DNA from 2 places in the Stutzerimonas sp. C6.4V genome. Region 1 is predicted to be linked to the other one. Evidence: predicted binding sites of a transcription regulator. Region 1 holds the regulator's gene; the other holds the start of a gene.

What was found. Region 1 encodes sigma-54, which starts transcription at its own class of promoters, with help from an activator protein. Its sites were predicted from a motif close to ANTGGCATNNANNTTGCTNT; they were not measured.
Region 2: the regulator sigma-54 is predicted to act here: its motif matches at 2,848-2,867, upstream of flgB (flagellar basal body rod protein FlgB).

The regions. Positions count from the first base shown of each region.
Region 1 is NZ_JBZUBM010000001.1:264,461-272,005, reverse strand. Features, by position in the region: gene lptA (lipopolysaccharide transport periplasmic protein LptA) at 1-545, shown strand, start outside; gene lptC (LPS export ABC transporter periplasmic protein LptC) at 1-10, shown strand, start outside; gene lptB (LPS export ABC transporter ATP-binding protein) at 545-1,270, shown strand; gene AC4LFW_RS01215 (RNA polymerase factor sigma-54) at 1,419-2,927, shown strand; gene hpf (ribosome hibernation promoting factor) at 2,988-3,296, shown strand; gene ptsN (PTS IIA-like nitrogen regulatory protein PtsN) at 3,303-3,767, shown strand; gene rapZ (RNase adapter RapZ) at 3,900-4,757, shown strand; gene AC4LFW_RS01195 (HPr family phosphocarrier protein) at 4,766-5,038, shown strand; gene pmbA (metalloprotease PmbA) at 5,229-6,575, opposite strand; gene yjgA (ribosome biogenesis factor YjgA) at 6,684-7,205, shown strand; gene tldD (metalloprotease TldD) at 7,278-7,545, opposite strand, start outside.
Region 2 is NZ_JBZUBM010000001.1:959,711-967,255, forward strand. Features, by position in the region: gene flgA (flagellar basal body P-ring formation chaperone FlgA) at 82-837, opposite strand; gene AC4LFW_RS04700 (chemotaxis protein CheV) at 914-1,846, shown strand; gene cheR (protein-glutamate O-methyltransferase CheR) at 1,884-2,708, shown strand; gene flgB (flagellar basal body rod protein FlgB) at 2,908-3,312, shown strand; gene flgC (flagellar basal body rod protein FlgC) at 3,327-3,770, shown strand; gene flgD (flagellar hook assembly protein FlgD) at 3,789-4,469, shown strand; gene flgE (flagellar hook protein FlgE) at 4,501-5,856, shown strand; gene flgF (flagellar basal-body rod protein FlgF) at 6,044-6,784, shown strand; gene flgG (flagellar basal-body rod protein FlgG) at 6,829-7,545, shown strand, end outside.

The DNA.
Region 1 (7,545 bases):
GCTGCGTTAAGACCCTTCCTTTCCTGCTCGGAATGAGCATCTTCCTGCTCGGCGCCAATGCCCATGCACTGCCCGAAGACCGCAACCAGCCGATCCGCGTGCAGGCCGACACGGCCGAGCTGGACGATCGCCAGGGCGTCGCGGTCTATCGCGGTGATGTGGTCATCACCCAGGGCACGATGAAGATCACCGGCGACACCGTGACCATCACCCAGAACAAGAACGGTGACGTCGAAGTATTCACCTCGATCGGCAAGCCCGCCTATTACGAGCAGAAGCCGGCGGTCGACAAGGAGATCGTCAAGGCCTATGGGCTGACGATCCAGTACTTCGCGGCAAACGAGCGTATCGTGCTGATCGACCAGGCAAAGGTCGTCCAGGAGGGCAATACTTTCGAAGGCGAAAAGATCGTTTATGACACCCAGCGCCAGATCGTCAACGCAGGCCGCGCAACCAATACCGATGTGACCACGCCACAGCCGCGCGTCGACATGGTCATCCAGCCCCGCAAGAAAGACGAGTCGACAGCGGAGCAGAGCGAGTAATGGCAACGCTGAAAGCCCAGCACCTGGCCAAAAGCTACAAGAGCCGTCAGGTCGTGCGCGACGTGAGTCTTTCGATCGACAGCGGTCAAATCGTCGGCCTTCTCGGGCCCAACGGTGCCGGAAAGACCACCTGCTTCTACATGATCGTGGGACTGGTCAGGGCCGACCAGGGCCGCGTGCTGATCGATGACCAGGACGTAACCCACCAGTCCATGCATGGTCGAGCACGGGCAGGCATCGGCTACCTGCCACAGGAGGCCTCGATCTTCCGCAAGCTATCGGTGGCCGACAACATCATGGCGATCCTTGAGACGCGCAAGGACCTGGACCGCAACGGGCGCCAGCAGGCACTTGAAGGCTTGCTTCAGGAGTTTCATATCAGCCACATCCGCGACAGCCTCGGCATGAGCCTGTCGGGTGGCGAACGCCGTCGCGTCGAGATCGCACGTGCGCTGGCCACGGCACCCAAGTTCATCCTGCTCGACGAGCCTTTCGCCGGCGTGGACCCGATTTCGGTCGGCGATATCAAGCAGATCATCCATCACCTCAAGGCCAAGGGCATCGGCGTACTGATCACCGATCACAATGTCCGCGAAACGCTGGATATCTGTGAAACAGCCTACATCGTCAACGATGGCCAACTGATCGCCGAAGGCAACGCCGAGACCATCCTGGCCAACCAGCTCGTGAAGGAAGTGTATCTCGGACACGAATTCCGCCTCTGATTGCGGGATTTCGCTTCGAGACAGGCACCGGGGGCTAGGCAAAGGCTTCGTTGGCAGGCATATAATTTGCTTACAGGGACGCCGGCGGGCGTCAACGAAATGGAACAGGCGCGGTTGCGCCGGCAAACAAGGTTCGAAGTCCTCTGCCATGAAACCATCGCTAGTCCTGAAGATGGGCCAGCAGCTGACGATGACACCGCAGCTGCAACAGGCCATACGACTGCTCCAGCTGTCCACGCTGGATCTCCAGCAGGAGATCCAGGAAGCGCTGGATTCCAACCCCATGCTCGAACGCGAGGAAGATGGGGACGACTTCGACAACTCGGACCCTATGGCCGAGTCGGTCGAAAGGAAGCCCGAGACCACGGCAAGCGAGCAGAACAATACCGACACCCACCATGAAGAGCCGATCAATACGGTAGAAAACTTCGAGGACGGTGATTGGGGAGATCGCATCCCCAGCGAGCTGCCAGTCGATACTGCCTGGGAGGACATCTATCAGACCAGCGCCAGCAGCCTGCCCAGCAGCGATGATGACGAATGGGACTTCACCACCCGCACCTCCGCCGGTGAAAGCTTGCAGAGCCATCTGCTCTGGCAGTTGAATCTCGCGCCGATGAGCGACACCGATCGGCTCATCGCGGCCACGCTGATCGACTGCATCAACCCGCAGGGCTACCTCGACGAGACCCTGGAAGAGGTACTTGAATCCTTCGATCCGGAGCTCGAAATCGAGCTGGACGAGATCGAAGTGGTGCTGCGCCGTATCCAGCAGTTCGAACCGGCCGGCATTGGCGCACGTGACCTGCGTGAGTGCCTGCTTCTGCAGCTGCGCCAGTTGCCCGAGCGCACCCCGTGGCTGGCGGAGGCGATGCGCCTGGTTGGCGACCATCTGGACATCCTCGGCAGCCGGGACTACAGCGCCCTGATGCGCCGCATGAAGCTCAAGGAAGATGAACTGCGCCAGGTTGTGGACCTGATCCAGACCCTCAATCCGCGCCCGGGCTCGCAAATCGAAACGAGCGAGCCGGAGTACGTGGTGCCCGATGTCATCGTGCGCAAGCACAACGACCGCTGGCTGGTGGAACTGAACCAGGATGCCATGCCGCGATTGCGGGTCAATGCCCAGTATGCAGGCTTCGTAAAGCGTGCCGATTCGAGCGCTGACAACACCTTCATGCGCAACCAGTTGCAGGAGGCGCGCTGGTTTATCAAGAGCCTGCTCAGCCGCAATGAAACCCTGATGAAAGTCGCCACGCAGATCGTCGAGCATCAGCGCGGCTTTCTCGACCACGGCGATGAAGCCATGAAGCCCCTGGTGCTGCATGACATCGCCGAAGCGGTCGGTATGCACGAGTCGACGATTTCCCGCGTCACCACTCAGAAATACATGCACACACCTCGCGGCATCTATGAGCTGAAATACTTCTTTTCCAGCCATGTGAGCACCGCCGAAGGCGGCGAATGCTCCTCTACTGCGATCCGCGCGATCATCAAGAAGCTGGTGGCTGCGGAAAACCAGAAAAAGCCATTGAGCGACAGCAAGATCGCTGGTTTACTGGAGGCACAGGGTATCCAGGTCGCACGCCGAACAGTCGCCAAATATCGCGAATCTCTCGGGATCGCGCCGTCTAGCGAACGCAAGCGGCTGCTGTGACGCAGGCGACCTGAGCGGCTCATCGCCAGCCCTTCGCACGTGGCAATAAGGAGATGCAGTATGCAAGTCAACATCACTGGCCTTCACCTGGAAATCACCGAAGCCCTGCGTGACTACGTCGAGGAGAAATTCGAGCGACTGGAACGACATTTCGATCGCATCATTGCCGTCCAGGTAGTGCTGCAGGTCGAGAAACTCAGACAAAAGGCCGAAGCCACGCTGCACGTAGCCGGGCGCGAAGTCGTTGCCAACGCCGAACATGAAGACATGTATGCAGCCATCGACCTGCTTGCCGACAAGCTGGATCGCCAGCTCATCAAGCATAAAGAAAAACAGCTCGACCATAGCCAGGGTGCCCTTGCTCGCTAACCCATCATGATCCGAATCGAAAACATCCTGACCCCCGGACGTTCCCTCGTGAACGTACCGGGAGGTAGTAAGAAACGCGTCCTGGAGCAGATCGCCAAGGTGATCGCCCAGGATTTGCCAGACCTGGACCCACAAACTGTCTTCGAGAGTTTCGTTGCCCGCGAAAAACTAGGCTCCACCGGGTTTGGCAACGGTATCGCCATTCCTCACTGCCGCATGGCCGGCTGTGCATCGCCGCTTAGCGCGGTGTTGCGACTCGACGGGCCAGTGGACTTCGATGCCATCGACGGCGCACCGGTTGACCTCTTGTTCGTGCTTCTGGTCCCGCAAGCCGCAACCGATGAGCACCTCGAACTGCTTCGCCAGATCGCCAGCATGCTGGATCGCGAGGAGGTGCGCGATCAGCTGCGCAAGGCGCCTACCAGCCAGGATCTTTACCAGGCGATTGTTGATATACAAAGCGGCCGCTAGCGAGGCGGCATGTCACGCCTCCGCATGAAGTGAGGGAAGAGACGTGTACCCAACCTGCGAATCCTGTGGTCGATATATCAGCCTGAACCGGCGCATCGACGCGTATGCCAAGCCACCTGCCGCGGTAACGCCATGCGCCTGATCATCGTCAGCGGGCGCTCGGGCTCGGGGAAAAGCACCGCACTGGCGGTACTCGAAGACAACGGTTTCTATTGCATCGACAATCTGCCAGCCGGGTTACTGCCAGAGCTTGCCGAACGAGCGCTACTGCACACCGAACTCCTGCAACCACAGGTCGCGGTCTCCATTGATGCGCGCAACCTGCCAAGCCAGCTCAAGCGCTTTCCCGAGCTGCTCGACGAAGTACGCGCGCGGCACATCCACTGCGATGTGCTGTACCTCGACGCCGCAGATGAAACCCTACTGAAGCGCTTTTCCGAAACCCGTCGGCGCCATCCGCTGACCACCGAGCATCGCTCGCTGGCCGAGGCGATCCATGACGAGGAATTGCTGCTGGCGCCGATCATCGATCACGCCGACCTGAAGATCGACACGACACATCTGAACCTCTATCAACTGCGCGACACGCTCAAGCTGCGCCTGCTGAACAAGCCCGAACCCGGCACCGCCTTTCTCTTCGAGTCGTTCGGCTTCAAGCGAGGCATGCCGGTCGACGCCGATCTGGTATTCGATGTGCGCTGCCTGCCCAATCCCTACTGGAAAGCCGAGTTGCGCGAATTTTCCGGACTGGATCAGCCTGTCATCGACTATCTCGCCATGCAGGCCGATGTCGAGGAGATGTATCAGGACATCCTGGGCTACCTGAGCAAATGGCTGCCGCGATTCGCCGCCAGCAATCGCGCCTATGTCACGGTTGCCATCGGCTGCACTGGCGGCCACCATCGTTCGGTTTATCTGGCAGAGCGCATTGGCCGGGCCCTGCGCGAGCCATTGAAGAACGTTCAGGTTCGCCATCGCGACCTGGCCTAGGAAAAAAAATGCCGTCCTGCGAAATCATCATCATCAACAAGCTTGGGCTGCATGCCCGTGCTGCGGCCAAGTTCGTCGGTGTTGCCAACCGTTTCCCCTGTCAGGTGCGCGTCGGACGTTGCCCGGCCACGCTGGTCGATGGCAAGAGCATCATGGCGGTGATGATGCTCGCCGCAAGCAAGGGCACCACGCTGCATCTGCACGCCGAGGGCGAACAGGAGCAGGAGGCGCTCGACGCACTGGTCGCCTTGATCGAAGATTACTTTGAAGAGGGTGAGTAGCTGGAAGCTGGAAGCTGGAAGCTGGAGGCTGGAGGCTGGAGGCTGGAGGCTGGAGGCTGGAGGCTGGAGGCTGGAGGCTGGAGGCTGGAGGCTGGAGGCTGGAGGCTGGAGTCAGTGTGGCTAGGCGCTGAATCCCGTCAAGCTTTTTGCCTAGCCTCAGGCTTCCCGTTCCAGACCTCCAGCTGCCCTATTACTGCCCCGCCACCTTCATCCGCTCGATCAGCACCGAACCGGTATGAATGCTGCTGCGCTTCTCGATGTCATTGCCAACCGCAACGATCTGACGAAACATGTCGCGCAAATTGCCGGCTATCGTCACTTCCTGCACCGGAAACTGGATTTCGCCGTTTTCCACCCAGAAGCCGCCTGCCCCGCGTGAATAGTCACCCGTGACCAGGTTCAGACCCTGGCCCATCAGCTCCGTCACCAGCAGCCCACGCCCCATGCGCTTGATCAGCGCCGCCTGATCCTCGTCCCCATGGGTCACGAACAGATTGTGAACGCCACCCGCATTGGCGGTGCTGGGCATGCCCAGCTTGCGGCCAGAATAGGTACCGAGCACATAGGAAACCAACTTGCCGTTGTCAACGAATGGCTTGGCGTACGTGGCCAGACCATCGCCGTCATAGGCAGAACTCGCCAGCCCACGCGGCAACAATGGCCGCTCATCAAGATTCAGCCACTCGGGAAACAGGACCTGCCCCAGGGCATCTTCCAGATAGGAGGACTTGCGGTAGAGGTTGCCGCCGGAAATGGCCGCGAGGAAATGTCCGAACAAACCCGTCGCCAACTCGGATGAGAACAGCACCGGCACATCGCAGGTTGGCACCGGTCGTGCGCCGAGGCGGCGAACGGCCCGCTCTGCCGCGCGGCGACCGATCGCTTGCGGGGCGGCGAGTTCGCTGGCAAGGCGGCTCACGTCGTAATGATAGTCGCGCTGCATCTGGCCCTCGGCCTCGGCAATCATCACGCAACTGAGGCTGTGCCGGGTACTGCTATAGGCTCCGATGAAACCGTTGCTGTTACCGTAGGCACGGCAGCCCTGATGCGTACTCAGACTGGTGCCGTCGGCGTTGCGGATACGGGGATCGGTGTCGAATGCCGCCGCCTCGCAGCTGAGCGCCAATTCCACTGCCTCGTCGGGCGAGATGGCCCAGGGGTGGTAGAGATCGAGGTCCGGTACGTCCCTGGCCATCAATTCGGGCGCCGCGAGACCGGCAAACTCGTCTTCGGAGGCGTGTTTGGCAATTGCCAGGGCAGCCGCTACGGTTTCGCGAATCGACTCTTCGCCGCTGCCGGTGGTGCTCGCCGAACCCTTTCGCTGGCCCACGTACAGGGTGATGCCGAAGCCCTGGTCGCGATTGAATTCAACGGTCTCGACTTCGCGCTGCCGGATCGTCGTGGAAAGTCCCTGCTCCATCGAAACGGATACTTCGCAGGCGCTGGCGCCTTGCCGGCTGGCTTCCTCGAGTATGCGCGCTACCTTTTCACGCAACCCCGGCAATGCCTGCGGGCCGATCCCTTCAACTTCACTCATAAAACACTCCAGACCTTGTCATTCGATCATGTCAGCCAGGGACGCTTGCATTAAGTCCCCTGGCATGGCTGCTGTTATCATGGCGGCAATTTCTACTGGACCCGCCTCATGTCTGATATTTCCGACCTCGACAGTTTCGAGGAAAAAAGTAAAACCCAGGTCAAGCGCGAACTGCATGCACTGCAGGATCTGGGGCAACGCCTGGCGACACTCAAGCCTGACGTACTTGATCGTCTGCCCTTGACCGACGCGCTACGCAAAGCCCTGGCCGATGCCCCGAAGCACACCGCAAACATCGCCCGCAAGCGCCACCTGCAATACATCGGCAAGCTCATGCGCGACCAGGACATCGACGCCATCCTGGCGCTGGTCGATCAACTCGACGCCTCGACTCGCCAGTACAACGAGCGCTTTCATGCATTGGAGCGCTGGCGTGACCGCCTGATTGCCGGCAACGATGAAACCCTAGAAGCCTTCGTCAGCGAGTTCCCTGAAACCGACCGCCAGCACCTGCGTAGCCTGATCCGCCATGCCCAGCACGAAGCTGCACGGGACAAGCCGCCAGCGGCCAGCCGCAAGATATTCAAATACATCCGCGGCCTGGACGAATCCCAACGTGGCTTGAGATAAAAGCCTTGGCTTGAAGCTTGAAGCTCGAAGTCCAAAGTGGCCTGCATTGCTTCCAGCTTCTGGCTTCCAGCTTCAAGCTCCAGTCCCCCCCACCGTTATGCCATCAATCTTCAGCGTCGGCTGGCCAACACCGACAGGTACGGACTGGCCGTCCTTGCCGCAGGTGCCGACGCCGCTGTCGAGTGACAGATCCGTCCCGACCATGGACACCTTGTTCATGACCTCAGGGCCATTGCCGATGAGCGTGGCGCCCTTTACCGGCGTTGTGATCCTGCCGTCCTCGATCAGATAGGCCTCGCTGGTGGAGAACACGAACTTGCCGCTGGTGATATCCACCTGC
Region 2 (7,545 bases), 700 kb from region 1:
TCAGGACGCTTGCCTGCTTTTCGGCAAAGCTTATAGGAACTTTAGCTCTTTTTGAGCGATGGCTTTCGAGGGGCTGCAGCGCTACATGTTTACTTCGACCTGGCCGGGACCTGTGACCCTGGCTTTCACCACTCTGCCGGATCGTTGATTCTTGACACGAATCTGGCTGCCGAGCGCACCGTCGGTTAGGGCCTCGCCGGGCATTCTTACATTTATTGTCGAGTTTTTCGCGCTGATCACAACCTGATCCCCTTTGCGTATGACCTCTGCAAGGGTAATGGAGCTGGGCGGCAAAACCTGATCGGGCAGGGTGCTGCGTGTCAGCTTGTTACCGAGCGCCTGGTCGAGTGCGGTCAGATAACCCTGCGTCAGCAGGCTGACGTCCCGCTCGGCGAGCGTGACGTCACCCTCCGCGATCACGCTCTCGCGCTTGAGAGGACGGCGGGCGACCACCACCTCACGAAACAGGTGCACCTGAGCGGGTACGAATACCGACCAGGGGGTAGAGCCCTCGCAGCTGACACGGACCGTTGCTCTGCCTATAGGTTGCGCCGGGCTCTCCAGCCGGGTCGTGAGCGGGCTGCTGCACTGCGCCAGACGCAGGCGTGGGTCGAGTCGGTTCACCTCGACTTCATGGCGAGCCTGAATTTGGCTACGCTGCAAATATTCGGTCACTTCCCGCTCAAGAAAGTTGTGGGTGACGTCGATAAGCTGTTCAGGTCGGGTCATGGTTCTGGCTTCGGCCAGTTGGCCCGTCCCTGACAGAACCAGTACGACAAGTAGCGCTCCGCACAGGGCAGAGCGTGGACGCCATAAATAAGTCGATATTTTATTCATGATCATGCCGAAGCAAGGCCCGTGCCGTAGGTTCCGACATTCATGAGTGCCCACTACCAAGCGAGAGGAAACTGGCATGGCCGGTGTATTGGATTCGGTTAACCAGCGTACGCAGCTGGTCGGGCAGAACCGCCTTGAATTGCTGTTGTTCCGGTTGGACGGCAAGCAGCTCTACGGAATCAATGTGTTCAAGGTCAAGGAAGTGCTGCAGTGTCCCCGGCTTACGGTCATGCCGCGGTCCAGTCCAGTGGTGCGCGGCGTGGCTAACATTCGCGGCAATACGCTCTCAATCCTTGATCTGTCGTTGGCTACCGGAAAACCGGGCCTCGATGACCTCACCAACAGCTTCGCGATCATCGTCGAATACAACAACAAGGTGCTCGGCTTCCTTGTGCGTTCGGTCGAGCGGATCGTGAACATGAACTGGGAAGATATTCTTCCGCCGCCCAAGGGAGTAGGGCGCGACCATTATTTGACGGCGGTGACCCACGTCGACAACCAGATGGTCGAAATCATCGATGTGGAAAAGGTGCTCGCCGAGGTCGCGCCGGTGTCGGAGCTGGTGTCGGTGAGCATTCCGGATGAAGAGACCCACTCCAAGGCGTCTTCCTGTCGCGTGCTGATTGTCGATGACTCGTCCGTCGCGAGAAAGCAGATCACCCGCTGTCTGCAGAATCTCGGAATAGAGGTGGTCGCTCAAAACGACGGACGCCAGGCGCTTACCTATCTCAAGGGGCTTCTTGCGCAAGGCAAAAAGCCGGCAGAGGAGTTCATCATGATGATCTCCGATATCGAAATGCCCGAGATGGATGGGTACACACTGACCACGGAGGTTCGCCAGAACCCAGAAATGCGTGACATGCATGTTCTGCTGCATACTTCGCTCTCTGGCGTATTCAACCAGAACATGGTCAAGCGAGTTGGCGCTGATGATTTTCTAGCCAAATTCCAGCCGGACGATCTCGCAAGCCGAGTGATAGAGCGGATCCGGAGTACGGACGCAAACTGAGGCTTGTCCTCTTCAATACGACGGTAGGGCCTTATTAGTGTCAGGTGATCTGGATTTCGATCAGTTCCGAGTGTTTTTGGAAAAGACCTGCGGCATTGTGCTGGGCAACAACAAGCAGTATCTGGTGTCCAGCCGATTGAACAAGCTGATGGAGCAGCAGGGGCTCAAGAGCCTGGGAGATCTGGTAAGGAAAATTCAGTCGCAGCCCCGTAGCGGCCTACGTGAGCAGGTCGTCGATGCCATGACGACCAACGAAACGCTCTGGTTTCGCGATACCTATCCGTTCGAAGTGATGAAGAGCCGTGTACTTCCGGAGCTTCTCAAGTCTGCGCCGGGGCAACGGTTACGGATATGGTCCGCTGCCTGTTCGTCAGGCCAGGAGCCATATTCGCTGTCGATGATGATTGACGAGTACGAACGAAACAGTACCGGCCAGCCGAAGCCGTCCGTTCAGATTGTGGCGACGGAGCTGTCTGGTGCGATGCTCGCGGCAAGCAAGGCAGCCGAATACGACAGCCTGGCCATTGCCCGGGGCCTGTCCAGCGAGCGTCTGCAGCGCTATTTCGACGTCAAGACACCAGGAAGATGGGTGGTGAAACCCGCTATCCGGAGTCGTGTCGAGTTCCGCGTACAAAACCTGCTCGACAGCTACGCAGTGCTGGGTAAGTTCGATGTAGTGTTCTGCCGAAATGTGCTGATCTATTTTTCGGCTGAAGTGAAGAAAGACATTCTCAAGCGCATCCACGCCACCTTGAAACCTGGTGGCTATCTCTTTCTAGGCGCATCCGAAGCCCTGAACGGCCTGCCAGAGCTATACCAGATGGTGCAGTGCAGCCCCGGCATCATCTACAAGGCGAAATGACCCATCCCGAAAGAGCAGGCGGCAGAAATCTGTCGGCTACTCGGAAAGAAGCGGCAAGCCCTTCGGAAAAGCTTTGCCGCTTTTGACGCCTCTGCGCGACAGCCTCCTAAAAAAACTCGAATTTTCAGTCACTTAGCTGAGTGGCACGGCCTTTGCTGTAAGTTTGCCAAGCAGACTGTATCCGGCGGAGGGCCAGATCATGAGCATCAGTTTCGACAAGGCACTTGGCATTCATGAGAAGGCGCTGGGTTTCCGCGCCCAGCGTGCCGAAGTCCTGGCCAACAACATAGCCAACGCCGACACGCCCAACTACAAGGCGCGTGATCTGGATTTCAGCTCGGTTCTTGCTGCGCAGAACAGCAAGAACCAGGGTGGCTTTGGGGTGGCTGTCACCAACAGTCAGCATATCGCTGCTCAAGGCATGGAGATCGCTGACCCAGGGCTGCGCTTCCGTACCCCAGCGCACGCGTCACTGGACCAGAACACCGTCGATGCGCAGGTCGAGCAAGCGGCTTACGCCGAAAACGCTATCGATTTTCAGGCGAGCTTCACCATGCTCAACAGTAAGTTCAGGGGGCTCATGAGCGCCCTGCGCGGCGAATAAAAGGAGCGAACGTCATGTCCCTTAGCAACGTGTTCAACATCGCCGGCAGCGGCATGAGTGCCCAAAGTACCCGCCTCAACACCATCTCCAGCAACATTGCCAACGCCGAAACGGTGTCGTCCAGCGTTGACCAGACCTACCGGGCACGCCATCCGGTGTTTGCCACCATGCTTCAGCAGGCCAACGGCCAACCGGACCAGTCGCTTTTCGCCGAACAGGGCCAGGCGGGTGTCGGCGTACAGGTGCTTGGTGTGGTGGAAGACCAGAGCGAGTTGCAGGCGCGTTACGAGCCGAACCATCCGGCGGCGAATGCAGAAGGCTACGTGTATTACCCGAACGTCAATGTGGTGGAGGAGATGGCGGACATGATCTCCGCGAGCCGCTCGTTCCAGACCAATGCCGAGTTGATGAATACGGCCAAGACCATGTTGCAGAAGGTCCTGACCCTGGGCCAGTAACCCTTACGAGAGATTGCCATGAGCACGACAGGCAGCGTCGCCGGTACCGGTTCGGTACTCGACCAGTACCAGATCAAGGACCGCGAAGTAAAAAGCAACGATCTCGGCAAGAACGAGTTTCTCGAGTTGCTGGTTACCCAGTTGAACAATCAGAACCCGCTCGAGCCCCAGGAGAACGGTGAATTCATCGCTCAGCTGGCACAGTTCAGCACAGTGGAGGGTGTCGAGAAACTGAACTCCAGCATGGAAACCATGCTGTCGGGCTATCAGTCTTCGCAAGCGCTGCAGGCCTCTTCCCTGGTTGGGCGTAAAGTCATTGTGCCGGCCGATAAGGCAGTTATTGATACTGCCGAGACCTTCAAGGCGAGTCTGGTATTGCCAACCTCCAGCAGCAACGTGTCGGTCAACGTCTATGACAGTGCCGGTACGGCAGTCAACCGTATCAATATGGGTCAGCAGGAGGCCGGCAACGTTTCGTTCATGTGGGATGGCAAGGATTCGAGCGGCAATACCTTGCCGCCTGGAACCTACCGTTTCGAAGCGCAAGCCACTTATGAAGGCGAAACCAAGGGTTTGTACACCATGCTTCCCGCCAACGTGGACAGCGTAACGCTTGGACAGAACGGCGGTGAGTTGATGCTCAACCTGGCCGGCGTCGGCAGCATCGGGCTGTCACAGGTTCAGGTCATTGGTCAGTAACTACCGGCGCGTCCGGTAACAGGAGCAGTTCATGTCGTTCAATATCGGCCTCAGCGGCATGCGTGCCGCCAGCAAAGACCTCAATGTCACGGGTAACAACATCGCCAACGCCGGAACGGCGGGCTTCAAGCAGTCGCGGGCGGAGTTTGCGGATGTCTACGCGTCGTCGGTGCTTGGTACTGGCAAGAACCCTCAGGGTAGCGGCGTTCTGTTGGCCAACGTGTCGCAGCAGTTCAATCAGGGCAACATCAACTACACCCAGAACGCGCTTGATCTTGCCATCAATGGCAACGGCTTTTTCCAGGTCAGCAATAACGGTGCATTGAGCTACACCCGTGCCGGTTATTTCGGTACGGACAAGGAAGGCAACCTGGTCGATAACTTCGGTTATAACCTGCAGGGTTATTCGGTCGACGACAACGGCAATATCCAAACCGGCCAAGTCAGCGATCTGAAGATTCAGACCTCCAGCCAGGAGCCCAAGGCAACGACAAAGGTCACGCAGGGTTTTAATTTGAATTCGACCAACACCCAGCCCAGCAATACGCCTTTCGATCCCGCTGATCCGCTGAGCTACAACTCATCGACATCGACCAATATTTACGATGAGCAAGGCAATGCTCATGTGATGACCCAGTACTTTGTTAAAACGTCGACAGCTAATACATGGCAGATGAATGTATTGGTCGACGGGCGCAACCCTGCATCACCTGTGGCTACAGCTGGCGATGACACGGCTGTTCCACCAATAGCCGCCTGGAGCGGCACTGACCCTGCAAGTATCTCGATCAGTTTCAATCCAGATGGAAGTATGGCGTCCATGAGCGGCGGCTCCGGAATGGCTTACGATAGCGCGACAGGCTTGGTATCCCTTGATAATTGGCAGCCGGCTCAGCGGAACACATCAGGGGGCTGGGAGCTCAATAATGCGGCGCCGGCAGGCGGCCTGGACGTTTCCCTTGATTTTCGGGGCTCCACCCAATACGCCAGCACTTTCGCCGTCAACAGCGTCAGCCAGGACGGATATACGACTGGTGAGCTCGCGGGTCTCGAAATCAGCGAAACCGGCGCGATCTTTGCTCGGTACACCAATGGCCAGTCCAAAGTGCAGGGTCAGATCATTCTCGCCAACTTCGCTAACGTTCAGGGCTTGACTCCGGTTGGCAAGACGCAATGGGTTCAGTCCTTCGAGTCGGGCGAGCCCGTGCGCAACCCGCCTGGCAGCGGCACCCTCGGTTCCCTCCAAGCCGGCGCTCTGGAAGATTCCAACGTCGAGCTTTCAGATCAGCTGGTAAACCTGATCGTGGCGCAGCGCAACTACCAGGCGAACGCCAAGACAATTGAAACAGAAAGCGCGATTACCCAGACGATCATTAATCTCCGGTAATCGCTACCTGGCACTGCGCGGGGTGGCGGGAAACTGCCGCTTCGTTTTCACAAGGCCCTTCGGGCCTTTTTTTTGCAATATTTTCTTTTTATTTTCAGTAATTTATGTCTGATTTTATCGTTTGGCATACCCCTTGCTTCTTTAGCTGGAGTGAGTCTAGTCAGCGTCAAATTGCGAGGGAGGTTCCATGGACAAGATGCTCTATGTGGCGATGACGGGAGCGAGCCAGAATGCCCGCGCCCAGCAGGCGCATGCCAACAACCTGGCAAACATCTCGACCACGGGCTTCCGGCGCGACTTCGAGCAGGCGCGCTCGATGCAGGTCTTCGGCGACAGCTTTCCGGCACGGGCCTATGCCATGACCGAACGCCCGGGCACGGACTTCAGCTCCGGCACGTTGCAAGAGACCGGTAGGGATCTGGACGTAGCGGTCGAGGGCGATGGCTGGATAGCCGTGCAGGCGCCTGATGGCAGCGAGGCCTATGCCCGCACCGGCAGCCTGAATATCGACACGCTTGGCATGCTACGGACCGGCGACGGTTTGCCGGTGCTCGGCAATGCCGGGCCGATTGCCGTGCCGCCAGAGGAAAAAGTGGAGATCGGCGCCGACGGCTCGATCAGTATCCGCGCGCTCGGTGAAGACCCGAACGTGGTGGTGACGGTCGATCGCCTGAAACTGGTGAACCCCGACCCCAAGCAATTGGAGAAGGGCACCGACGGCCTTATCCGCATGAAGGACGGCCAGCCTGTCGAGGCGGACGCTGCGGTCCGTGTCACATCCGGCTTCCTCGAGGCGAGCAACGTCAATGCTGTCGCCGAGATGACGTCGATGCTCGCCCTGTCCCGGCAATTCGAGCTGCACGTAAAAATGATGCGTACTGCCGAAGAAGATGGTGCCGCAGCGGCCCGAGTCTTGCAGATCAGCTAAACAAACTAGGCGGCGTCTGAATTCCGGCGCACGAGGAGAAGAACATGCTTCCAGCATTGTGGGTCAGCAAGACCGGTTTGTCCGCGCAGGACATGAACCTGACCACCATTTCCAACAACCTGGCCAACGTGTCCACCACAGGCTTCAAGAAGGACCGGGCCGAGTTCCAGGACCTGCTCTACCAGATCCGTCGTCAGCCCGGCGGCCAGTCCAGCCAGGACAGCGAGCTGCCTTCTGGACTGCAGCTGGGTACCGGTGTGCGAATCGTCGGCACGCAGAAGCAGTTCACTGCCGGCAGTCTGCAGACCACCGAGCAACCGCTCGACATGGCCATCAACGGTCGCGGTTTCTTTCAGGTACTGCTGCCGGACGGCACAGTGTCCTACTCGCGTGACGGCAGTTTCCATCTGAACGCTGAAGGCCAGATCGTGACCTCCAACGGTTATTCTCTGGAGCCGGCCATTGTCGTGCCGCCGGAAACCCAGACCTTTACCGTGGGCGAGGACGGCACTGTATCCGTCACCACGCTGGGCAACCCGGCTCCACAGATCATCGGCAACATCCAGACCGCTGACTTCGTCAATCCGGCCGGCCTGCAGGCGATGGGCAGCAACCTCTTCCTGGAAACCGCCGCCAGCGGCGCCCCGCAGGTGAGCACCCCCGGCCTCAACGGGCTGGGCACCGTGCTGCAGAACACCCTGGAAAACTCCAACGTCAGTGTGGTCGAGGAGCTGGTGAACATGATCACCACCCAGCGCGCC